DNA from 2 places in the Streptomyces sp. NBC_01381 genome. Region 1 is predicted to be linked to the other one. Evidence: riboswitches for the same ligand, from Rfam matches in the RefSeq annotation. Region 1 holds a riboswitch; the other holds the start of a gene.
What was found. Region 1 has a riboswitch for glycine ahead of gcvT (glycine cleavage system aminomethyltransferase GcvT). Riboswitches for the same ligand answer to the same signal wherever they lie in the genome.
Positions count from the first base shown of each region.

Region 2: linked by a shared signal. The riboswitch ahead of gcvP (aminomethyl-transferring glycine dehydrogenase) and the one ahead of gcvT (glycine cleavage system aminomethyltransferase GcvT) in region 1 are both predicted to bind glycine.

Region 1 is NZ_JAPEPI010000002.1:979,349-990,800, reverse strand. Features, by position in the region: gene OG453_RS26250 (ABC transporter substrate-binding protein) at 1-207, opposite strand, end outside; gene OG453_RS26245 (ABC transporter permease) at 313-1,317, opposite strand; gene OG453_RS26240 (enhanced serine sensitivity protein SseB C-terminal domain-containing protein) at 1,629-2,402, opposite strand; gene OG453_RS26235 (enhanced serine sensitivity protein SseB) at 2,595-3,407, opposite strand; gene OG453_RS26230 (AAA family ATPase) at 3,519-4,205, opposite strand; glycine riboswitch at 4,371-4,485, shown strand; gene gcvT (glycine cleavage system aminomethyltransferase GcvT) at 4,633-5,757, shown strand; gene gcvH (glycine cleavage system protein GcvH) at 5,839-6,216, shown strand; gene glyA (serine hydroxymethyltransferase) at 6,237-7,499, shown strand; gene OG453_RS26210 (L-serine ammonia-lyase) at 7,687-9,057, shown strand; gene OG453_RS26205 (metalloprotease) at 9,044-10,195, opposite strand; gene OG453_RS26200 (alpha/beta hydrolase) at 10,189-11,452, opposite strand, start outside.
Region 2 is NZ_JAPEPI010000001.1:4,111,398-4,122,849, reverse strand. Features, by position in the region: gene OG453_RS19195 (CPBP family intramembrane glutamic endopeptidase) at 1-791, opposite strand, end outside; gene OG453_RS19190 (substrate-binding and VWA domain-containing protein) at 958-2,730, shown strand; gene OG453_RS19185 (glutamate--cysteine ligase) at 2,743-4,260, opposite strand; gene OG453_RS19180 (hypothetical protein) at 4,747-5,331, shown strand; gene OG453_RS19175 (DUF5999 family protein) at 5,639-5,845, shown strand; gene gcvP (aminomethyl-transferring glycine dehydrogenase) at 5,952-8,840, opposite strand; glycine riboswitch at 9,040-9,139, opposite strand; gene OG453_RS19165 (PRC-barrel domain-containing protein) at 9,283-9,651, shown strand; gene OG453_RS19160 (DNA polymerase IV) at 9,803-11,203, opposite strand; gene OG453_RS19155 (MerR family transcriptional regulator) at 11,287-11,452, opposite strand, start outside.

The DNA.
Region 1 (11,452 bases):
CGAGTCGAGGTCCTGCTTGGCGACGAACTTGAGCGTGCCGCCCGCCTTCGTCGACTTGTTGGCGACCTTGCCGATGGCCGCGTCGTAGCCGGCACCCTTGCTGTCTTCGTCGTCGCTGCCGCCGCCGCACGCCGTGGTGGTCACCAGCGCCGCTACGACGAGGGCCGCGCCAGCGGTGAGCCGTCGTTTAGAGGAACCTGTGGGCATTTCTCGCATCCTCCGAGATTCGTGGTCCTTTTGGCGTTTGACTGCCTTGAGAACCATGGGAAGAGCCACCTGACGCTGCGGCAGGGGCAAGCCAGTTGGAGCTGTTTACCGAGTTCCCTTGGGGTCCAGGGCGTCGCGCAGCCCGTCACCGAAGAGGTTGAAGGCGAGCACGGTCACAAAGATCGCCAGGCCGGGGAAGACCATGAACATCGGGTCGTGCTCGTACGTCGCCAGTGCGTCCCGGAGCATGCCGCCCCAGGAGGCGGTGGGCGGACGCACACCCGCGCCGAGGAAGCTCAGCGCCGCTTCGGTGAGGATGTTGGTGGGGATCATGAGCGTCGCGTACACCGTGATCGGTGCGACCAGGTTCGGCAGCAACTCCTTGAAGAGGATGTGCCGTTGACCGCCGCCGAGGCTGCGGGCCGCCTCCACGTACTCGCGTTCGCGCAGCGAGAGGGTCTGGCCTCTCACGATGCGTCCGACGTAGGGCCAGCCGAAGAAGCCGATCACCAGGATCAGTACGGCGATGCGTACGCCGCTGCCGGTGAGCCCGAGCAGGTCGTCGGGGAGGACGGAGACCAGGGAGATCACGAAGAGCAGCTGCGGGAAGGCGAGCAGCACGTCCATGACCCGGCTGATCAGCGCGTCGATCCAGCCGCCGAAGTAGCCGGCGATGATGCCGAAGAACGTCCCGAGCACCACGGCCACCACGGCGGCGAGGAACGCCACCAGGAGGGAGATCCGGGCGCCGTAGACGATCCGGCTGAAGACGTCGCGGCCCTTGTTGGGCTCGACCCCGAAGAGGAAGTCCCAGCTCATGCCGCCGAACGCGCCCTTGGGCAGGTTCGTCAGGTCTTCGAGCTCTTCCTGATGGAACTCGTTGGGCGGGTGGCCCAGCAGGGAGACGATCAGGGGCGCGAAGACGGCGACCAGGACCAGGACGAGCACGGTGATGCCGCCGGCCAGGGCGACCTTGTCCCGCTTCAGGCGGTTCCAGGCGATCTGCTTGAGGGACCGCCCCTCGACCTTCTTCACCCCTGCACCAGCTGCGGGGGCGACGTCCTCGGTCGGGTCCGCGTCCGCAGGTGTGTCATGCAATGGTGCCGTCATCGTGGCAGGGACCCCTCTCAACCGGTGGTGACCGGCCCGCACTTGCCGCTGTAGCGACGTGATCAGTCCGTCGTACACAGGGGCGAACCGCCCCTGGTGCGGGAGTCTTCATCGGGGTCGCGATCTGTTACCAGCCTTGTTGGGGAATGGATGCGCAACCGTGATGCTGATCGGAGTGTTCCGTTATCCGGACTCGGGTGAACGAGGGGCGAACACGGGGCAGTTGGGTCGCAAGGAGCCACAGGGGCCTATAGAGCCCCTCCACCACCAGAACGGGACATCGTGACCGTTCGGGCAGGTGCGGGCGGTTCTCAGTACTGCGCGGGGTAGCCGTAGCCGCCCGCGGGGGCCGGGGCCGCCTGGGCCTCACGGTCGTAGAACGGCCTGGCGTTGGCGCGCAGCCACATGGCGACCGGGTCGTACGCGTCGGACATCGCGACCGTCGACACGGGCAGGCCGTCGGGCACGGCGGCGATCGACTGCTGCATCATCGCGCGCACGGCGTCGACCGAGGGCGGCGACGTGTCGTACACATCGAGACCGATGGCCAGATACGGGGCGCCGAGCGCGGGCTGCACCCAGGCGCGGCGCAGCGCGCGGACCGCCGGGGTGCGGTGCGCGTTCTGCGTGAGCAGGGCGTAGAACTGCGGGATCTCGATGGCCGGCTCGGTGAGCCGCAGCGGGCCCGCCGGCAGCAGGTCCAGGCCCGATGCGATACGGCGCAGATCCAGCCAGGGGATGCCGACGCCGCCGCCGGGCGCGTGCGGGTTGAGCCAGAGGCCGTAGTGGTCGGGGTAGAGGGTGCGGGCGATGTCGACGCCTGCGACCACTTCGTACGAGCGGTTCCAGCCACTGGCGGAGAGCTCCTGGGCGGAGGTCACACACGGCGCGTAGCCGAGGCCCTCGACCTCCATGTTTCCGTACTGGGCGTCGGGGGATCCGGCCTGGCCGTGCCAGAGCAGCATCCACACCTGGTCGGCGGCGAGCGCCCGCAGGAGCGCCTCGTAGGCGTCGTAGCGCCCCGGCGTCACCTGGCGCAGCATGTGCTCGACCTGCCCGGCCGCAGCCGTGCCCGACGCACTCACCCTTAACCGCCCCTTCGCGATGACCCGACGACCCCGATGATCCGAATGATCCGCAAACGGACCCGGCCGGCACGGCCGTAACCCGCCCGGGTCATGAAACCAGCTTAAGCGGCGATCCTGACACCGACTTGACGTACGGCGTGGTCACACCCGCCGGTGCGCATGTCTCTCCACACCTCCGTGCTCGTATCTCTACACACGTCCGTGCTCGTGCTGGTGGCTCTGTCCGAAGAAGGGCCGCACCCTTGCGCGCAGCCAGTCGCCCACCGGGTCCTGGGCCACGTCGAGCAGCACCAGGTTCACCGGCCAGGGCACCGGGGCCAGGCCGAGCGCACGGCCCACGGCCGCCATCGGCAGGTCACGGGCGTCGCCCTCCCAGGAGGACAGTTCGACGCCGATGAACAGGGAGGGGTCATCGCCCTCGATGCTGGCCAGGCAGCGACGGGCGCTCAGCACCACTCCGGTGGCCTCGAACTCGCGGGCCGCGGCGGACAGGAAGTCCACCGGGTCGTGCTGCCAGTCCGGCTCGTAAAGGCGGACGCGGCCGCCGCTCGCGGGACCGTCGAGCGGGGTGCGTCCGGCCCGGCAGAGCTCGGCGACGGCGGGCGGCGGCAGCGGCACGCCGACCGTGCCGTCCGGGTTGACCGCGATGCCGAGCTGCGGGGGCAGTCCGCGCGCGAACTCCACGGCGGGCGCCACGGTGCAGCTCATCCGGCCGCCGGTGACCTGCTGGAACTGCTGCTCGGAGCTGAAGACGGGCACGTACGCCTGGCCCTCGATCTCCAGCGTGGGCAGGTCGAGCGTGCCGCCGGCACCGTCGCCGCCGTTCGGCAGCGGGACCCAGACGTGGCTGCGGCCGAGGACCTCGACGATCCGGGCCCCCGCGGAGGCTGTGCTGGTCTGAGGAGCGCCGCCGGTGCCGAGGGCCGCCGCGAGCACCTCTTCGAGTTCGTTGCCCGGCCATCCTCCGTACGGATGGGCGTGCGCCTGCGCCGGAATGTCCATCTGTCTTACCCCTGCTCGTCCCGCTCTGCCTGCGGCTCGAACCCTAACGCGGCACGCACCGCCCGCGGGTCGATCCCCTCAGTCCGCTCAGCCTCAGTCCCCTCAGTCCCCTCAGTCCCCGAAGCCGATCGCCCGCAGCGTGCCCGCCGCCGTCCGGTCGAGCAGCAGCGCCGAGCCGACGCCGCGCGGCAGATCGCCCCGCTCGGCGGCGCCGACGAGCCTGCCGACCGTTCTGCGGTGGCGCGCGAAGGCGTACCGCGAGACGCCGCGGCCGCGCGCGAGCTGGCCCTCGACGGCGGTCTGCGGCGGCACGTCCAGGAGCAGCAGATGCAGGGTCGTGCCCCGCCGCGCCGCTTCCCTGGCCAGCCAGCGGCGCACCCAGGCCTGGGTGCCGCAGTCGTGCACGACGACCCCCTCGCCGGAGCGCAGGGCCCGGCGCAGGCCCGCGTAGTGCGCGACGCGGACCAGGGGGCGGTAGACCGCGTACGGAAGGAAGCGCGGCATGCGCCCCGCCCAGCGGTCGCGGGTGTCCTGCGAGTCGATGCGCGGGCCCGCGACGGCTCTGCGCATCAGCGTGGACTTTCCGCTGCCCGGCAGCCCGGAGACGACGATCAGGTCGCCGCCGCCGAACGTCAGCCGGTGCGGGCTGTGGCCCATCCGCTGCCTCAGGTCCCGGACGACGGCCGCGGGCAGGGGGCCATAGCTCTCCCTGGTGACGGCGGCTGCCTGCTTGGGCAGGGCCACCCCTGTGTTGGTCGCGTAGACACTGGTCCTGCGCACCGTGATCGGCCTCCCCATAGCGGTCACGTACCTGCTTACCGCAGCGGTCACGTACCTGCTTACCGCAGCTTCCCCGGCAAGTGTAAAGAGAAGGTAATGCGGCACAAGGGCATTACTGGACTGGCACTGCCCTGTGACGGAGCCCCGTGCAATGATGTGCCCGCAAACTCCATACAGGCCGCTTGAATCCGCGCGGGAGAGTTCCCGGTCACCGTCGTACGAGTCGTACGACGCGCCGGGGCGCCGAAGGAGCAAGTCCCTCCCTTGAATCTCTCAGGCCCCGTACCGCGCGGGCGAGGCACATCTGAAAAGCGGGCCGCCACGGCGGCTCCACCCAAGGTGCAAGTCATGACCCCCCATACGTACGGGTCGTGGTGAACCTCTCAGGTTCCGATGACAGATGGGGAGGAACTACCTCGCCCGTCATGCCCTGGGAGTTCTACGTATGAGTACCGCCCCCCGTCTGACAGCCCTCGATGCGGTGCATCGGGCGCTCGGCGCGACCATGACCGACTTCGCGGGCTGGGACATGCCGCTGCGGTACGGCAGCGAGCGCGAAGAGCACATCGCCGTACGCACCAAGGCCGGTCTCTTCGACCTCTCCCACATGGGCGAGATCACCGTCACCGGCCCGGAGGCCGTGGACTTCCTGAACTTCTCGCTGGTCGGCAACATCGGCTCCGTCGGTGTCGGCCGCGCCCGCTACACGATGATCGTCGACGGGGACGGCGGCATCCTCGACGACCTGATCGTGTACCGCCTGGCCGAGGCCGAGTACATGGTCGTCGCCAACGCCTCCAACGCCCAGAACGTCCTGAACGAGCTGAGCAACCGCGTCGAGGAGTTCGACGCCGAGGTCCGCGACGACCGCGACGCGTACGCGCTGCTCGCCGTCCAGGGTCCCGAGTCCCCCGGCATCCTGAAGTCCCTCACGGACGCCGACCTGGACGGCCTGAAGTACTACGCGGGCCTGCCCGGCACGGTCGCGGGCGTGCCCGCGCTGATCGCCCGCACCGGCTACACCGGCGAGGACGGCTTCGAGCTCTTCGTCGCCCCCGGTGACGCGGAGAAGCTGTGGGGCGCGCTGATGGAGGCGGGCACGCCCGTCGGCATGGTCCCGGCCGGCCTCTCCTGCCGCGACACGCTGCGCCTGGAGGCGGGCATGCCGCTGTACGGGCACGAGCTGACCGCCGAGCTGACGCCGTTCGACGCGGGCCTCGGCCGGGTCGTGAAGTTCGAGAAGACCTCGGAGTCGGAGAACTTCGTGGGCCGTGCCGCCCTCGCTGCCGCCGCCGAGCGCGCCGAGACCGCTCCCCCGCGCAAGCTGGTCGGCCTGATCGCTTCGGGCCGCCGCGTCCCGCGCGCGGGCTTCCCCGTGGTCGCCGACGGCAAGGTCATCGGCGAGGTCACCTCCGGCGCCCCGTCCCCGACGCTCGGCAAGCCGATCGCCATCGCGTACGTCGACGCGGCGCACGCGGCCCCCGGCACCGAGGGCGTCGGCGTGGACATCCGCGGCACCCACGAGCCGTACGAGGTCGTGGCGCTGCCGTTCTACAAGCGCCAGAAGTGACCCCCCGCGGGCGTCCGCAGTGACGTCACGCACATCTTTCTCGTTCCGCAGCACCCATCCGCGTACAGGAGAATTCAGGTCATGAGCAACCCCCAGCAGCTGCGTTACAGCAAGGAGCACGAGTGGCTCTCGCCCGCCGAGGACGGTGTGGCCACCGTCGGCATCACCGAGCACGCGGCCAACGCGCTCGGTGACGTCGTCTTCGCCCAGCTCCCTGAGGTCGGCGACACCGTGACCGCGGGCGAGACCTGCGGTGAGCTCGAGTCGACGAAGTCGGTCAGCGACCTGTACTCGCCGGTGACCGGTGAGGTCGTCGAGTCGAACCAGGACGTCGTGGAAGACCCGTCGCTGGTGAACTCCGCGCCCTTCGAGGGCGGCTGGCTGTTCAAGGTGCGCATCGCGGAAGAGCCGAAGGACCTGCTCTCCGCTGACGAGTACAGCGCGTTCTCCGGCAACTAAAGACCCTTAGGGACCACCTGATGTCGCTTCTCAACACCCCTCTCCACGAGCTGGACCCGGACGTCGCCGCCGCCGTCGACGCCGAGCTCCACCGCCAGCAGTCCACCCTGGAAATGATCGCCTCGGAGAACTTCGCTCCGGTCGCCGTCATGGAGGCCCAGGGCACGGTCCTCACCAACAAGTACGCCGAGGGCTACCCCGGCCGTCGCTACTACGGCGGCTGTGAGCACGTCGACGTCACCGAGCAGATCGCGATCGACCGGGTCAAGGACCTGTTCGGCGCCGAGTACGCCAACGTCCAGCCGCACTCCGGCGCCTCCGCCAACCAGGCCGCCCTCTTCGCGATCGCCAAGCCCGGCGACACGATCCTCGGCCTGGACCTGGCGCACGGCGGCCACCTCACCCACGGCATGCGCCTGAACTTCTCCGGCAAGCAGTTCAACGTGGTGGCGTACCACGTCGACGAGGCCGGTCTGGTCGACATGGCCGAGGTCGAGCGTCTGGCCAAGGAGAACCGCCCGAAGGTGATCATCGCGGGCTGGTCCGCCTACCCGCGCCAGCTCGACTTCGCCGAGTTCCGCCGGATCGCCGACGAGGTCGGCGCGTACCTGTGGGTCGACATGGCGCACTTCGCCGGGCTCGTCGCCGCCGGTCTGCACCCGAACCCGGTGCCGTTCGCGGACGTGGTGACCTCCACCACGCACAAGACGCTCGGCGGCCCGCGCGGCGGCATCATCCTGGCCCGCAGCAAGGAGTTCGCGAAGAAGCTGAACTCGGCGGTCTTCCCCGGCTTCCAGGGCGGCCCCCTGGAGCACGTGATCGCCGCCAAGGCCGTCTCCTTCAAGGTCGCGGCCTCCGAGGAGTTCAAGGAGCGCCAGCAGCGCACCCTGGACGGCGCCCGCATCCTGGCCGAGCGCCTGGTGCAGGACGACGTCACGGAGCACGGCGTCTCCGTCCTGTCCGGCGGCACGGACGTGCACCTGGTCCTGGTGGACCTGCGCAACTCCGACCTGGACGGCCAGCAGGCCGAGGACCGTCTCCACGAGGTCGGCATCACGGTCAACCGCAACGCGATCCCGAACGACCCGCGCCCCCCGATGGTCACATCGGGCCTGCGGATCGGTACGCCGGCGCTCGCGACCCGCGGCTTCCAGGAGGACGACTTCCGTGAGGTCGCCGACATCATCGCCGAGACCCTGAAGCCGGGCTTCGACGCGGAGGCCCTGAAGGGCCGCGTGACCGCGCTGGCCGACAAGCACCCGCTGTACCCCGGCTTGAAGTAGTTTCGTACCCTTTGCGTACGCTTTTGTTCGTACGTACGAAACGTCGGGGCACCCCGCACACTGGACAGTGAGGACAGTGTGCGCGGTGCCCCGCACCGCGTGACCGTACTCGTACTTTCTGCACCGCCTTGTTCTTCTGCGTCACCCCGGCAGACAACGGCGTCTACCAACCACCCTTGGAGTTCCCGTGGCCCTCTCGGTCTTCGACCTGTTCTCGATCGGCATCGGCCCGTCGAGCTCCCACACGGTGGGCCCGATGCGCGCGGCCCGCATCTTCGCGAGCCGCCTGAAGAACGAGGGCCTGATGGCCCACACCACCTCGATACGCTCCGAGCTGTTCGGCTCGCTCGGCGCGACCGGCCACGGGCACGGCACCCCCAAGGCGGTGCTCCTCGGCCTGGAGGGCGAGTCCCCCCGCTCGGTGGACGTGGAGACCGCCGACGACCGGGTCGAGCAGATCAAGAGCAGCGGCCGCCTCAACCTGCTCGGCATGCACGAGATCGCCTTCGACTTCGACGAGGACCTGATCCTGCACCGCCGCAAGGCCCTGCCGTACCACGCCAACGGCATGACGATCTTCGCGTACGACCGTGAAGGCACGCTCCTCCTGGAGAAGACGTACTACTCGGTGGGCGGCGGCTTCGTCGTCGACGAGGACGCGGTCGCGGGCGAGAACCCGATCGTGCTGGACGACACGGTGCTGAAGCACCCCTTCCGCACCGGCGACGAGCTGCTGCGGCTCACCCGCGAGACCGGCCTTTCCATCTCCGCGCTGATGCTGGAGAACGAGAAGGCCTGGCGCACCGAGGCGGAGATCCGCTCGGGGCTGCTCGACATCTGGGGCGTCATGCAGTCGTGCGTGTCCCGCGGCATGTCCCGCGAGGGCATCCTGCCGGGCGGCCTGAAGGTCCGCCGCCGCGCGGCCAATTCGGCCCGCAAACTCCGCTCCGAGGGCGACCCGCTGGCCCTCGCCATGGAGTGGATCACGCTCTACGCGATGGCCGTGAACGAGGAGAACGCGGCGGGCGGCCGGGTCGTGACCGCCCCGACGAACGGCGCCGCGGGCATCATCCCGGCGGTCCTGCACTACTACATGAACTTCGTGCCCGGCGCCGACGAGGACGGCGTGGTCCGCTTCATGCTCGCGGCCGGCGCGATCGGCATGCTCTTCAAGGAGAACGCCTCGATCTCCGGCGCCGAGGTCGGCTGCCAGGGCGAGGTCGGCTCCGCCTGCTCGATGGCGGCGGGCGCCCTCGCCGAGGTCCTCGGCGGCTCCCCCGAGCAGGTCGAGAACGCCGCGGAGATCGGCATGGAGCACAACCTCGGCCTGACCTGCGACCCCGTCGGCGGCCTCGTCCAGATCCCCTGCATCGAGCGCAACGGCATGGCGGCGGTGAAGGCCGTGACCGCCGCGAAGATGGCGATGCGCGGCGACGGCAGCCACAAGGTGTCCCTCGACAAGGTCATCAAGACCATGAAGGAGACCGGGGCCGACATGAGCGTCAAGTACAAGGAGACCGCTCGGGGCGGGCTCGCGGTGAACATCATCGAGTGCTGATCGTGTGCCGGCCGACGATGGCCTCGGCGCTTCCCGTCGTGCTCAGGGGCGGTGACGCCTTGGGGCGGTCGACGGTGAAGTACTCGCGGAAGTCCGCGCTCGGCTCGCTCGCCATCAGGCGCAGGGTGCGGTTCCAACTGCCGCCGTCGGGGCCGTCCTTCGCCCACAGGTCGAGCAGCGAACCGCCGACGCGGCCCTGCACCTCGTCGCCGGGGTCCCAGCCGGGGGTGGTGGCGTCGTTCTCCAGGCTGGTCTCGGCGCCGGTCTCGTCGACGTAGCGGTGGTCGCCCAGGACGTACGCGGCTGTCGCGTCGGCGAATCCCTCGGTCCAGGCGCACGTGCCGGAGCTGCGCTTCTCGATGTAGTGCGGGTCGCAGTTCGTCGCATCGGGGAGGTCGCGGCCGTAGAGCTGCCACTGGAACCAGTGGCCCGCCTCGTGGAGCACGAAGTGCTCGGAGTCGGTCATGTCACCTGCCGCGATGACGCGGTTGGTCCCGCCGAGGTCGAAGTAGCCGGCGCCCTCGGCGGCTTCGCGCCGAGTCCAGACGAAGGTCAACTGGTCGCATCTGCCGGTGACTTGACGCCGGGTCCAGCACGCGGACGTGGGGTTGTCGCGCTTCCAGTAGAGGAGGTTGAGGGTGTCCGTGATGTGCCAGGCGTTGCTCATGGCGGCGGGGACCTTCACCGTGCCGAGGCTCTGATCGGCGGACACGTCGCGCCGTGACGGCGAGTCGAAGGCGTACTCCTGCTGCGAGGTACGGCTTCTGACGACCCGCCAGAGATCGGTGCTGCCGGAGCGGAACCTGACGTGGGCCTCGCGCAGGGTGCCGGGCTCCTTGGCGCAGGCGCGGAACCGTCCGCTGCCGCTGTCGGTGATTCCGGTGGCGAGTTTGCGCCCGGGGGCGTCCGAGTGGCCCGAAGTCCTGCCCCACAGTTCCCAGTTGGCGTTGCGGGCCGGTCGGGTGACCAGGGGCTTGGCGGGGCCTGCTTCGGCGTCGCGGTGGTCGTACGCGAGGGTTCCGGTGAGGCAGGTCCGGGCGCGGGCATGTGACTCGGTGGTGCATGCGGTCAGTGTCAGGGGGATCAGGAGGGCCGCTGTCAGGCAGGCTGCCGCGCGTCTGTTGCGGCGTGTCAGCACGTCTTGCCCTTCCGGACCGGTTCGCGGTCGATGAGGTAGTCGTCGACCGCGCGGGTGACGCAGGCGTCGCCGCGGCCGTACGCGGTGTGGCCCACGCCCTCGTACGTCAGGAGCATGCCGCCGGGGAACTGGTCCGCCAGGCTCTCGGCCTCCTCGTACGGCGTCGCCGGGTCACCGGTGGTGCCCACCACCAGGACCGGCGGGACGCCATCGGCACGGACCCGGTGCGGACGCTGGGTGCCTGCGGGCCAGTCCCTGCAGGTGAGTTCGTCGAGCACGCTCGAAGTGCCGTACACTCCCGCGGCCTTCTCGGCGGGGGCCAGGGCGTTCCAGTAGGGGGCGGCATTGCGCGGGTGGGGGGTGTCCAGGCAGCTGACGGCGAGGATGGCGGAGTCGCTGTTGTCGACGGCCCGTGGCCTGGAGCGGGACTCCGTCGCCCCTTCGCCGTCGCCCTCCGCGAGGTCCGCCAGTGGCGTGCCGTCGCCGTCGGCCGCTGCGCTCAGGGCCTCTGAAAGGTCCTTCCAGTCAGCCTCGGGGGTGTACATCGCGGTCGTCACGACGTCGAGGAGGGTTCTGGCGTCGACGTCGTACGCATCGCCGTCGGCCGGAAGAGGTTCGCGCGCCGTCTCCTCGTACAGCCCGTCGATCAGCTCGGATATCTCCTGCGGGGTCGCGCCGGGGCAGCTGTCTCCCGCGAAGTCGGCGCAGTACTCGGCGTAGTCGTCCACGGCCCTGCGGAAGCCGGCGCCCTGGGATATCGCCCGCTGCTGCCAGTCGAGCGAGGGGTCGACGGCGCCGTCCAGGGCCAGGGCGCGGACGCGGCGCGGGAACTGTTCGGCGTACGAGGTGCCGAGGCTCGTCCCGTAGGACCACCCGAGGTAGGTCAGCTTCCGGTCGCCGATCGCCGCCCGCAGCACGTCCATGTCGCGGGCGGCGTCGTCGGTGCCGACGTGGCGGAGGATGCGGCGGCTCTTCTCCCTGCAGGCCTCGGCCTGGGCGTCCGCTCCGGCGATGACGCGGGAGCGGTCGGCGGCGGTGTCGGGGCGAAGGGGCTCCGGGGTGTCCGTATCCGTGCCGGTGTCGTCCGGCTCCGCGCACTTCACGGCAGGTGTGCTGCCGCCGACGCCCCGGGGGTCGAAGGAGACGATGTCGAAGCGGGCCCGCACGGCGGCGCTGAAGGTCTCACCGCCGTCGTCCTTCAGGTCGCTCACGCCGGACGCGCCGGGACCGCCCGGGTTGTAGACGAGCGAGCCGATG
Region 2 (11,452 bases), on a different contig from region 1:
GGCAGCCACCCCACCTTGCCGGCGAGCAGCGCGTACCCGACGAACGCCCCGATATCCAGCAGCGCATGGGCCACCACCAGCGGACCGACCCGCCCCCACCTGCGGTAGAGCAGCACGAAGACCACGCCCATCGCCATGTTGCCGATGAACCCGCCGATGCCCTGGTAGAGGTGGTAGGAGCCGCGCAGCACCGAGCTGCCGACCAGTGCGGCCATCGGCGTCCACCCCAACTGCCCGCACCTGCGCAGCAGATAGCCGACGACGATCACTTCCTCAAGCACCGCGTTCTGCACCGCGGAGAGCACGAGGACCGGGTACTTCCACCACACGTCGGGCAGATCCTCCGGCACAACGGTGAGGTTGAACCCCAGCCCTCGAGCCGCCAGATAGAAGGCGATCCCGGTGCTGCCGATCACCGCCGCGATCGCCGCCCCGCGCCCCAGATCGGGCCACGGGCGGCTCCGGTCGAAACCGATCGTCCGCAGCCCGGCGCCCTCCCGCAGCAGAAAGTGCGCCACCAGCGCCACGGGCACCAACGCGGTCGTAATTCCGAACAATTGCCACGCGAGATCAAGCCAGGGACGCCCCGGCGCGGCCGACGCGTTCATCGTCGCCGCCTGGTCCTTCAGACCGCCCGGTTTGGTGACCGATCCGACAAAGCTGATCAGCGCGGACACACCGCTCGCGCCGAGTGAGAGCGCCAGGACGAGCAGCGTCTCGTCCCGGAAGATCCGCCGCGATGGCTCTTCCGGTCGAAAAGAACCAGCCAACGACCCGGGCTCCGCTTGCACTGCGCCTCCAGTTGAGTAATCCCGCCTCATCCTCACCCGCGCCCCGCTAGGGTCTCGAAAGAAGTTACGAAGATCGTGCGCGACAGGCCGAGGGGGACGGACGCCGATTGCGGTCATGCCACCTCCTCTTTCCTTGCTTCATCACTCAAGGAGAGGCACCACCGCCATGGGACGTCACAGCTTGCCCGATGAGCACGGAACGGTCGCACCCGACCCACGACCGCGCACCCGCGGCCGCACCGTGGCCATCGCGACGGCGCTCGTCCTGGCGGTCGCCGCGGGCACCGCGTTCGCCGTCCGCAGCGACCTGCTCTCCTTCGGCGGATCGTGCAGCGAGGACGCGGTCCGGCTGAATGTCGTCGCCGCACCGGACATCTCCCCCGCGCTGCGCGCGGCCGCCGACGACGCCCGCGAGAAGCAGGTCATGTCCGACGGGCACTGCATCGACGTACGCGTCACCGCCCGCGATTCGTACAAGGTGGCCGACGAACTCCGGGCGGGCAAGGGCGATCCGGAGTACGACGTATGGGTGCCGGACTCCGACCTGTGGGTGCAGCGCGTCGGGCTCGGCGGCAAGCAGACCAAGGTGGCCCCCGCGGGGAACATCGCGTCGTCACCGGTCGGCATGGCCATGGTGCCGTCCGCCGCCGAGTCCCTTGGCTGGCCCAAGAAGACGTACGCCTGGCCGGAGTTGGCCGGCGCTGCGATGAAGGGCGACAAGCTGCGGCTCGGCGCCGCCGACCCGGCGCGCAGCGCGACCGGGCTGCTGGCCCTCGCCAAACTGAGCGCGTCGGCAAAGAAGTCGGGCGGCGCGGAGGGCGACACCCAGGCGGCCGGCATGGCCAAGGCGCTGTCCGCACGGACCGCCGACAGCGACGGCCAGCTCCTGGACACGCTGGCCCGCGACGGCTCGGGCACCGAGCAGGGCAACCCGCGCCGCAACCAGGCGCTGATCCTCTCCGAGCAGGCCGCTTTCCGGCACAACGCGTCGGCGGGCGAGGAGAACAGCCTCGACATGTTCTATCCGAAGGACGGCTCACCGCGCCTCGACTACCCCTACACGCTGGTCGAGGAGGACCGTCTCTCCACGGACCAGAGCCGGGCGGCCCTGCGCTTCATGACGCTGTTCAGCGACGACGACGGGCGCGCGATCCTGGAGAAGAACGGCTTCAGGACCGACCCCGAGCAGGTGTCGGAGAAGCTCGTCACGGCCGCCGGCGGCCGCACGCCGCAGCCGTACACGGACGAGGCGGCCGAGCAGCCATCGGACAAGCAGCTCCAGGAGACACTCGGCATGTGGACGATCACGGTCCAAAGTGCCCGGCTCAGCACGGTCGTCGACGTGTCGGACTCCATGAGCGAGTGGGTGCCGGGCCGCGAGCAGACCCGCATGGAGGTCACCAAGTCCTCGCTCCTGCAGGCGCTCGCGGGGTTCACCGACGAGGACGAGATCGGGCTCTGGGAGTTCGCCACCGGGCTCGACGGCGAGCGCGACTACCGCAAGCTCGTGCCGACCGAGCGGCTCGGCGACCGCAAGGGCGACGGCACCCAACGGGACAAGATCTCCGAGGCGTTCAGCGATCTGGAGCCCATACCGGGCGGTGCGACCGGTCTGTACGACACGACCCTCGCCGCGTACAAGGAGGCGACGTCGACGTACGCGAACGGCAAGTTCAACGCGCTGGTGGTGCTCACCGACGGCGCCAACCAGGACCCCGGCTCCATCTCGCGCAGCAGCCTCATCTCCCAGCTGCAGGAGCTCACCGACCCCAAGCGCCGTGTTCCGCTCATCGCGATCGCCGTCGGCCCGAACGCGGACAAGGAAGAGGTCAAGCAGATCGCGGAGGCGACCGGCGGATCGGGTCACCAGGTCGACGACCCGGCACAGATCCACGCGGTCATCCTCAAGGCCATCATGGAGGCGGGCAGCCAGGGCTGAACCCCCGGCTCCTCAGCTGAGGACGGCGGGTTCGGGCAGCCCCACCGGCCAGGTGTGCACCGGGTCCCCCGAGTGCATCAGCTCGGCGTAGCGACGCGTGGTGGCGGCGAGCGCGGCCTCGCGTTCGAGCCCGGTCTCCAGTGCCTGGTGGTACGTCGCCGCCTGCCAGGACGCCCCGTTCACCCGCCGCCTGCACCGCTCCTCGATCACGCCGAGGTAGAAGTCCCGGTCGGCGGGTTCCACACCCCACGCGTCGAGCCCGGCGGCGGCCAGCGGCAGCAGTTCGTCGCGGACCAGCGAGACCGCGGGCACCTCGACGATCCCGCCGTATCTGCCGCGCCGCGGCCACTTCAGACGGGCCTCGATGCCGTGGCGGCACGCGGTGTCGAAGTTGTCGGCCGCGGCCTCGAAGGGCAGCCGGCTCCACACCGGCCGCGTCTCCTCGGCCAGGGCCCGTACGAGGCCGTAGTAGAAGGCGGCGTTGGCGATGACGTCGGTGACGGTGGGGCCGGCGGGCAGGACGCGGTTCTCCACGCGCAGATGCGGGACGCCGTCGGCGATGCCGTACACCGGGCGGTTCCAGCGGTAGACGGTGCCGTTGTGCAGGACGAGTTCGGCAAGGCTCGGCACACGGCCGTCGTCGAGCGCCTCCAGCGGGTCCTCGTCGTCCATGAGGGGCAGGAGCGCCGGAAAGTACCGCAGGTTCTCCTCGAAGAGCTCGTATGCGTCCGAGATCCAGCGCTCCCCGAACCAGGTACGCGGCCGTACGCCCTGCGCCTGCAGTTCGGGCGGCCGGGTGTCCGTGGACTGCAGGAACAGCGGCGGCCGGGACTCGCGCCACAGCTCACGGCCGAACAGGAACGGCGCGTTGGCGCCCACGGCGATCTGTGCGGCGGCCACACACTGCGCCGCGTTCCACACATCGGCGAACCGCCCCGGGGTGACCTGGAGGTGCAACTGCACGGAGGTGCACGCCGCTTCGGGCGCTATCGACGTGGACGTGCAGGTCAGCCGCTCCACGCCGGTGATGTCCAGGGCGAACTCCTCGCCGCGCGCCGCCACGATCTGCTCGTTCAGCAGGGCGTAGCGGTCGACGTCGGAGAGGTTCCCGGAGACCAGATCGTGGTGGGCGAGGGTCGGCAGAATGCCGATCATGACGATGCCGGCGTTCACCTCGTTCGCTTTACGGTGGGCATAGGCGAGGCCGGTGCGCAGCTCCTCGGCGAGGCGGTCGAGAACCCGGCCGCCCAATCGGTGCGGGGCGATATTGACTTCGAGATTGAACATTCCGAGTTCCGTCTGGAAGTCGCGGCTCGCGATGCGCTCGAGAACTTGCGCATTCATCATTCTCGGCATCCCGTCGGGCCCCGCGATATTCAACTCGATCTCCACGCCCATCAGATTCTTGGGCCGGTCGAACCGCTCCTCGTCCAACAGCCTCCGCAGTCCCGCGAGACACTCCCTGAGCTTGCTTCGGTACCGGTTCCGCTCGGACAGGTCAAACGTTCCTGCCACGACCTTCTCCCCCATCGAAGCGTCCCCTCCTCTGATGGGCAGCCAATGATCCGGCCGCTGCGTCTCGGAGGATGATGCCCTGCAATGTGATCGATAACGCCCCGCACATGCCCCCGTCCCAGTACGCTCGACGAGGGTCGTCACACGGCACATTCGCGCGGCATGACACACACCAGAAAATCGCCGCACCCGTGTCTGGTGAAAAACACCGACGAGAATCGGCCGTCCGCGTCACGGAAGTGAGCCGAGGTCAGAAGGGGCGCCCACATCCAGAATCGGGAGGAATCCCGCAGAAGGGCGACCGACAATCGACTTGCGAGCAATATTGGGCGCGGTTAGACGAAACACCGTCTGAACACGTGTCGTATAAACTCCGCGAACGAGGCAGAGAGTTGGCGCTCGCGGTCCCCCTGCCCCCGCCCCTCTGGCCCCAGAGCAGACAGCGTCGTCCGCACCTGCCCGCGATCCACCGTGCCTGTCGAATGAGAGAGGCGACCCACCATGCCGCTGCAAGTCCCCCCGGCTCCCGCGCCCGCCCTGCGCAGCGTCCTCGCGGCACTCGGTTCACCCACCGCCGTACGCGAAGCCCGCACCCCGTCCCTGCGTTCCGCCCAGGGACCGGTGACCCCCGAACTTCCGCTGCCCGTCCACGTCCTGGACCGGATCACCCCGTCGGGCAGCACTCCCACCCGGCTCGCGGGGTGGCGTTTCCTGATCCGCTGCGGCGAGCGAGCTGTCGCCGCGGCCGACACGATGCTCACGCCCGACGGGTGGACGTTCTCGCACTTCTTCGAGGGCCCGTACATCGCGGCCACCGAGCGCGCCCTGCGCCACGCCGAGAAGATGCCCCTGCCGTACCAGCCACGCCTGTTGTCCGTGCCCGAGCTCTACATGCTCACGCTCTGGCTGCACGGCGACTGCACGGCCGACGGCGCGGGCGGCCATCTCTCGGCCACCGACATCCTCGTACCGCTGGCGCCCGCGCCGCCCGGCATCGCGGCCCACCGCCCGCACCACGCCGCCGAACTGCTCAAGGTCCTCACCCACCGCCTGACCCCCGCGCCGCTGCTCGGCTCACCCGCCTGACGCCGCCGCACCTCCCGTGCCCCGCCGCCCGACCGGCCGCGGGGCACGGCGCTGTCCGCTGCCCATACGGACTAGCCCGGTATGACCACCCCGAACCACCCGAAGAGACAGTGCAGTTGAGCTGAACCGTCCGGGCGGGTGATACGTCATTAAGCAGTAAGGAGCGCTGCCGCTAAATCCCTGCGGAATGACGCCCGTAGGGCAACACTGGGATCGGACCGACTAACCACGGGGGGCGGTCATGAACACCGCATCGAGCCGCAGGACAGACGTCACAGCCATCACATCGCAGCGAAAGAACCCTTCCATGTGCCAGCACCAACCACCGTGCCCGACAGCCGACTCCGCCGACCGGGAAGCCGCGCTCCTCACGGCGAGCCACCCGGAGCAGGGCTGGAGCCTGCTGTGCAACGGCGTCCTGCTCTTCGAGGACACCGGTGAGCTGCTGCCGGACGGCCAGATCATCGCCCCGCACCGACCGCTGGGCACCGACGAGATCATGACGGCCGCCTGACGCGGCGGCATCACGGCACGGACAACGAACGAAGGGGCCGACCCGGAGAAGCAATCTCCGGACCGGCCCCGACGCATGTGCTGGACCGCGTATCAGTCCTCGTGCATCAGTCCTCGTACGCATCCAGCGGCGGGCAGGAGCAGACCAGGTTCCGGTCGCCGTACGCCTGGTCGATACGGCGCACCGGCGGCCAGTACTTGTCGGCCGCGACGACACCGGCCGGGAAGACGGCCTCCTCGCGGCTGTAGTCGTGCTCCCACTCGCCGCTCAGCGCGGCCGCGGTGTGCGGCGCGTTGCGCAGCGGGTTGTCGTCGGCGGACCACTCGCCGCCGCCGACCTTCTCGATCTCCGCGCGAATGGCGATCATCGCCTCGCAGAACCGGTCGATCTCGACCAGGTCCTCGCTCTCCGTCGGCTCGATCATCAGCGTCCCGGCGACCGGGAACGACATGGTCGGCGCGTGGAAGCCGTAGTCGATGAGCCGCTTGGCGATGTCGTCGACGCTGACGCCCGTCTCCTTGCTCAGCGGCCGCAGGTCGATGATGCACTCGTGTGCGACGAGGTCGCCGGGACCGGTGTAGAGCACCGGGAAGTGCGGCTCGAGCCGCTTGGCGATGTAGTTCGCGGAGAGCACCGCGACCTGCGTGGCGCGCTTGAGCCCCTCGCCGCCCATGAGACGTACGTACGCCCAGGAGATCGGCAGGATGCCCGCGGAGCCCCACGGCGCGGCGGAGATCGGTCCGACACCCGTCTCGGGACCCGCGGCGGGCTGCATCGGGTGGTTGGGCAGGTACGGCGCGAGGTGCTCGCGCACACCGACCGGGCCGACGCCGGGACCGCCGCCGCCGTGCGGGATGCAGAAGGTCTTGTGCAGGTTCAGGTGCGAGACGTCGCCGCCGAAGTGCCCCGGCTTGGCAAGGCCCACCAGCGCGTTGAGGTTGGCGCCGTCGACGTACACCTGCCCGCCGGCCTCGTGCACCTCCGCGCAGATGTCGGCGACGTGCTCCTCGAAGACGCCGTGCGTCGACGGGTACGTGATCATAAGCACCGACAGCTCGTCGCGGTGCTTCTCGATCTTGGCGCGCAGGTCGTCGACGTCGATCTCGCCGTCGTCGGCGGTCTTCACGACGACGACCTTCATGCCGGCCATCACGGCGCTCGCGGCGTTGGTGCCGTGCGCGGAGGACGGGATGAGGCAGACGGTGCGCTGCTCGTCGCCGTTGGCCCGGTGGTAGCCACGGACCGCGAGGAGACCCGCCAGCTCGCCCTGCGAACCGGCGTTGGGCTGCAGCGAGACCTTGTCGTACCCGGTGACCTCGGCGAGCCGCTCCTCCAGCTCACGGATGAGGGTGAGGTAGCCCTGCGCCTGCTGGGCGGGCGCGAAGGGGTGCAGCTGCCCGAACTCGGGCCAGGTGACCGGCTCCATCTCGGTGGTCGCGTTGAGCTTCATGGTGCAGGAGCCCAGCGGGATCATGCCGCGGTCGAGCGCGTAGTCACGGTCGGCCAGCTTGCGCAGGTAGCGCAGCATCGCGGTCTCGGAGCGGTACTGGTGGAAGACCGGGTGCGTCAGGTACGCGTCGGAGCGCAGCAGACCGGCGGGCAGGGTGTCCTCGGTCGCCGCGTCGAGCGCCTCGATGTCCGCCTCGACCCCGAACGCGGTCCAGATCGCCGTCAGCTGCTTGCGCGTGGTGGTCTCGTCGCAGGCCAGCGAGACGTGGTCGGCGTCGACCTGGTGGACGTTGACGCCACCCTCGCGGGCCGCGGAGACAAGCTCCTCGGCCTTGCCGGGCACCCGCACGGTCAGCGTGTCGAAGTACGCGCCGTGCACGACCTCGACCCCGCCCGCGGTGAGGCCGGCGGCCAGCAGCGTCGCGTAGCGGTGGGTGCGCCGCGCGATGGACTTGAGGCCCTCGGGCCCGTGGTAGACCGCGTACATCCCGGCCATGACGGCGAGCAGCACCTGTGCCGTACAGATGTTGCTCGTCGCCTTCTCGCGGCGGATGTGCTGCTCACGGGTCTGCAGCGCGAGCCGGTAGGCCTTGTTGCCGTCGGCGTCGACGGAGACACCGACGAGCCGGCCCGGCAGGCTGCGGGCGAACTTCTCGCGCACCGCCATGTATCCGGCGTGCGGCCCGCCGAAGCCCATCGGCACACCGAACCGCTGCGTCGTGCCGACCGCGATGTCCGCACCGAGCTCACCGGGCGAGGTGAGCAGCGTCAGGGCGAGCAGATCGGCCGCGACGGAGACCACGGCCCCCAACTCGTGCGCCTGCTCGATGACCGCCTTGATGTCGCGTACGACACCGGAGGCACCCGGGTACTGGATCAGTACGCCGACGACACCGCGCTCGGCGACCTCGGCCGGGATGCCGTCGCTCAGATCGGCGACGACGATCTCGACGCCGGTCGGCTCGGCACGGGTCTGAATGACGGCGATGGTCTGCGGCAGCACATCGGCATCAACAAGAAAAACGCCGTCCTTGACCTTGCTCATGCGCCGCGAAAGGGCCATGGCCTCGGCGGCGGCGGTCCCCTCGTCGAGCAGGGAGGCACCGGAGGTGGGCAGTCCGGTCAGCTCGGCGACGACGGTCTGGAAGTTGAGCAGCGCCTCGAGCCGCCCCTGGGAGATCTCGGGCTGGTACGGCGTGTAAGCCGTGTACCAAGCAGGGTTCTCCATGACGTTCCGCAGGATGACGGGCGGCGTGAAGGTCCCGTAGTAGCCGAGCCCGATCATGGAATCGAGCACCTGATTCCGATCGGCCAGCGAGCGCAGCTCGGCCAGGACCTCGGCCTCGGTGCGCGCCCCGGGCAGATTCAGCGCCTCGGCGTTCTTGATCACATCCGGCACCGCGGCGGCGGTCAGCTCGTCGAGCGAGCCGTAGCCGACCTGCGCGAGCATCTTGGCGCATGCTTCGGCATCGGGGCCGATGTGCCGCTGCTCGAAGGGAATGCCCTGCTCAAGCTGTGAGAGCGGGATGCGAGGGGTGGCGGTCATTGCGGAGGCCTCCTGGTCTGACGCTGGTCTGACGCGACCTGCGAGGGGCACCACGGCGCGGGTGCCCGGACGGCCTCCCCCTCTGTCATCTCAACCTGAGAGCTTCACAGATCCGCCCATGGACAGATCTGCTTTCACCGTCGGTGAGGAAGGGTCTCGAACGTGCCCGCCCGACGCCCGCCCTGCTTTCCAGAGTGACCTCGTCCGTGCGGTACAGGGTGCCTGAGAGATTCCGGGGAGGATTTGCTCCTTCGGCGCCTCCGGAATCACCTCCCGGAGAGCTCTCCCGCACGGGGTCAGCAGCCACCGCCAGCGTACCAGCGAGGACCGCGCCCGATCCCTCGAGTGGCCGCATGCCCCGATGTGCTCTTTCGTAGTGATGACAAGCGAATAATGATGAGTTACGCGCCATTTCGACAAACTGCGACCAGTTGGAGGGCCCGTGCAGACCGACATCGATCCGCGCAACCTGATCGGCCGCAAGGCGTTCGACCGGGACGGGGCCAAGATCGGCACGATCGACGAGGTCTACCTCGACGATGCCACCGGCGCCCCGGAGTGGGCCGCGATACGCACGGGCCTGTTCAGCCGTGACGCCTTCGTCCCCCTGGAACCCAGCGAGGTCACGGGAGAGGGCACCCTGCGCATCCCCTTCGAACGCTCCCTGATCAAGGACGCCCCCGACTTCGGCGTAGGCCGCCACCTCTCCCCCGAACAGGAACTCCAGCTCTACCACCACTACGGCCTGGACATCACGCCCCCACCACCCCCCGACCAGAACTTCGGCAACACCGCAGACAAAGACCCCTGACGCCGCGCCCTCCCCCGTACGCGGCGCTTCCCCGGCCGGCCCGACCGCCTCGTTGTGGGCAGGCGTTCCGCAGGGCGAGTGGGGTCTCCCCTGCTCGAGCGAAGCCGAGAGCTTGGGGAAGGGTGGGCACAACGCCCACTGCCGAGCACCGCTACCCCGAGGGGCACTGCCCAGCCCCGCCCTCCGGCGGAGCCACCAGCGGCAACGGCTCCGCCTCCACCAACTCCGGATCATCGACCCGAAACGTCCGCACCCGCCCCGGCACCGACCCCGGAGTCTCGAACCGCACCGTCACCCGCCCAAGCCCGCTCCCCTGCACCCACCCGCACCCGTACACGGCATGCCGCACATCGTGCCCCGCGGCCCACCGCCGCGCACCGAGCGGTACCTCCTCGACGGACGCCTCCTCGACCTCCGCCGCGCCCTCGACCTCAGTCACGGCCCCGGCAGCCTCGCCCTCCCCTCGCTCAAGCCCGTCGGCCCGAGCCTGCGCGAAGAGATCCTCCTGCGTGTAGTCCGCAAGCCCCGTGACCCCCACGCCAAGGAGCCGCACGCCCCCCGTGGTGTCCACGGACTCCAGCAGCCGCGCGGCAGCCTCCCGCACCACCCCAGGGTCGTCCGTGGGCCCCCGCAGCGTCTCGGACCGTGTCAGCGTCGAGAAGTCGAACCGCCGCACCTTCAGCACGATGGTCCGCCCCGAGTGCCCGGCAGCCCGCAACCGCTCCACACACCGGTCGGCGAGCCGCGCCACCTCGCCCCTGACCCGCACCCGGTCGTGAATGTCCACGTCGTACGTGTCCTCGACACTGACCGACTTGGACTCCCGCTCCGCCACCACGGGCCGCTCGTCCCGCGCCTGCGCCATCGCGTACAGCGCGCTCCCGTGCGACTTCCCGAGCAGCCGTACGAGCTCGTCCTCACCCGCCTCCGCGATCTCCCCCACCGTCGTGATCCCACCCCGCCGCAGATGGTCCCCGGTGGCAGGACCGACCCCGGGCAGCGTCCGCACGGACATCGGCGCGAGCAGCTCCCGCTCGGTCCCCGGAACTATCAGCCGCAGCCCATCGGGCTTGGCCTCCTCCGAGGCGATCTTCGCCAGCATCTTGGACGCGGCGAGCCCGACCGACCCGGCAAGTCCGGTCACCGTCTTGATGTCGGCGCGCAACCGCTCCCCCACGGCCAGCGCCGACGCCTGGTCGTCGGCCACGCCGCCCGCCTCCAAGTCGACAAAGGCCTCGTCCAGACTGAGCGGCTCCACCAGCGGAGACAGCTCACGCAGCAGCGCCATCACCTGCTCGCTGATCTCCCGGTAGAGCCCGAAGCGCGGCACCAGATAGGCGGCGTTCGGCGCGAGGCGCCGCGCCTGCCCCATGGGCATCGCCGAGTGCACACCGAGCTTCCTCGCCTCGTATGAAGCCGTGGCCACCACACCCCGCGGCCCGAGCCCGCCCACCACCACGGCCTTCCCGCGCAGACTCGGCTTCGCGGCCTGCTCGGCAGACGCGTAGAAGGCATCCATGTCGAGATGCAGAATCGTGGGCGCGGTTCTCACACTTCTGATGCTGCCCTACGCCACTGACAACGCCCCGAAACCGCCACCCCGAACCCAAGGCCGACGGCGCTGCCCCAACCGCCTCACACGGCCCGGTTACGCCGCCGCGCGAGCTCGTCGGCGGGGTTCTGACGCAGCAGCGTCTCCCCGGTGTCGATGCGCTCCCCGTGCAGCTGCGAGAGCGCCGCTTCCACGTCCCGCCACACGACGCCCACGGCGATCCCGAAGACCCCTTGCCCGCCCTGGAGC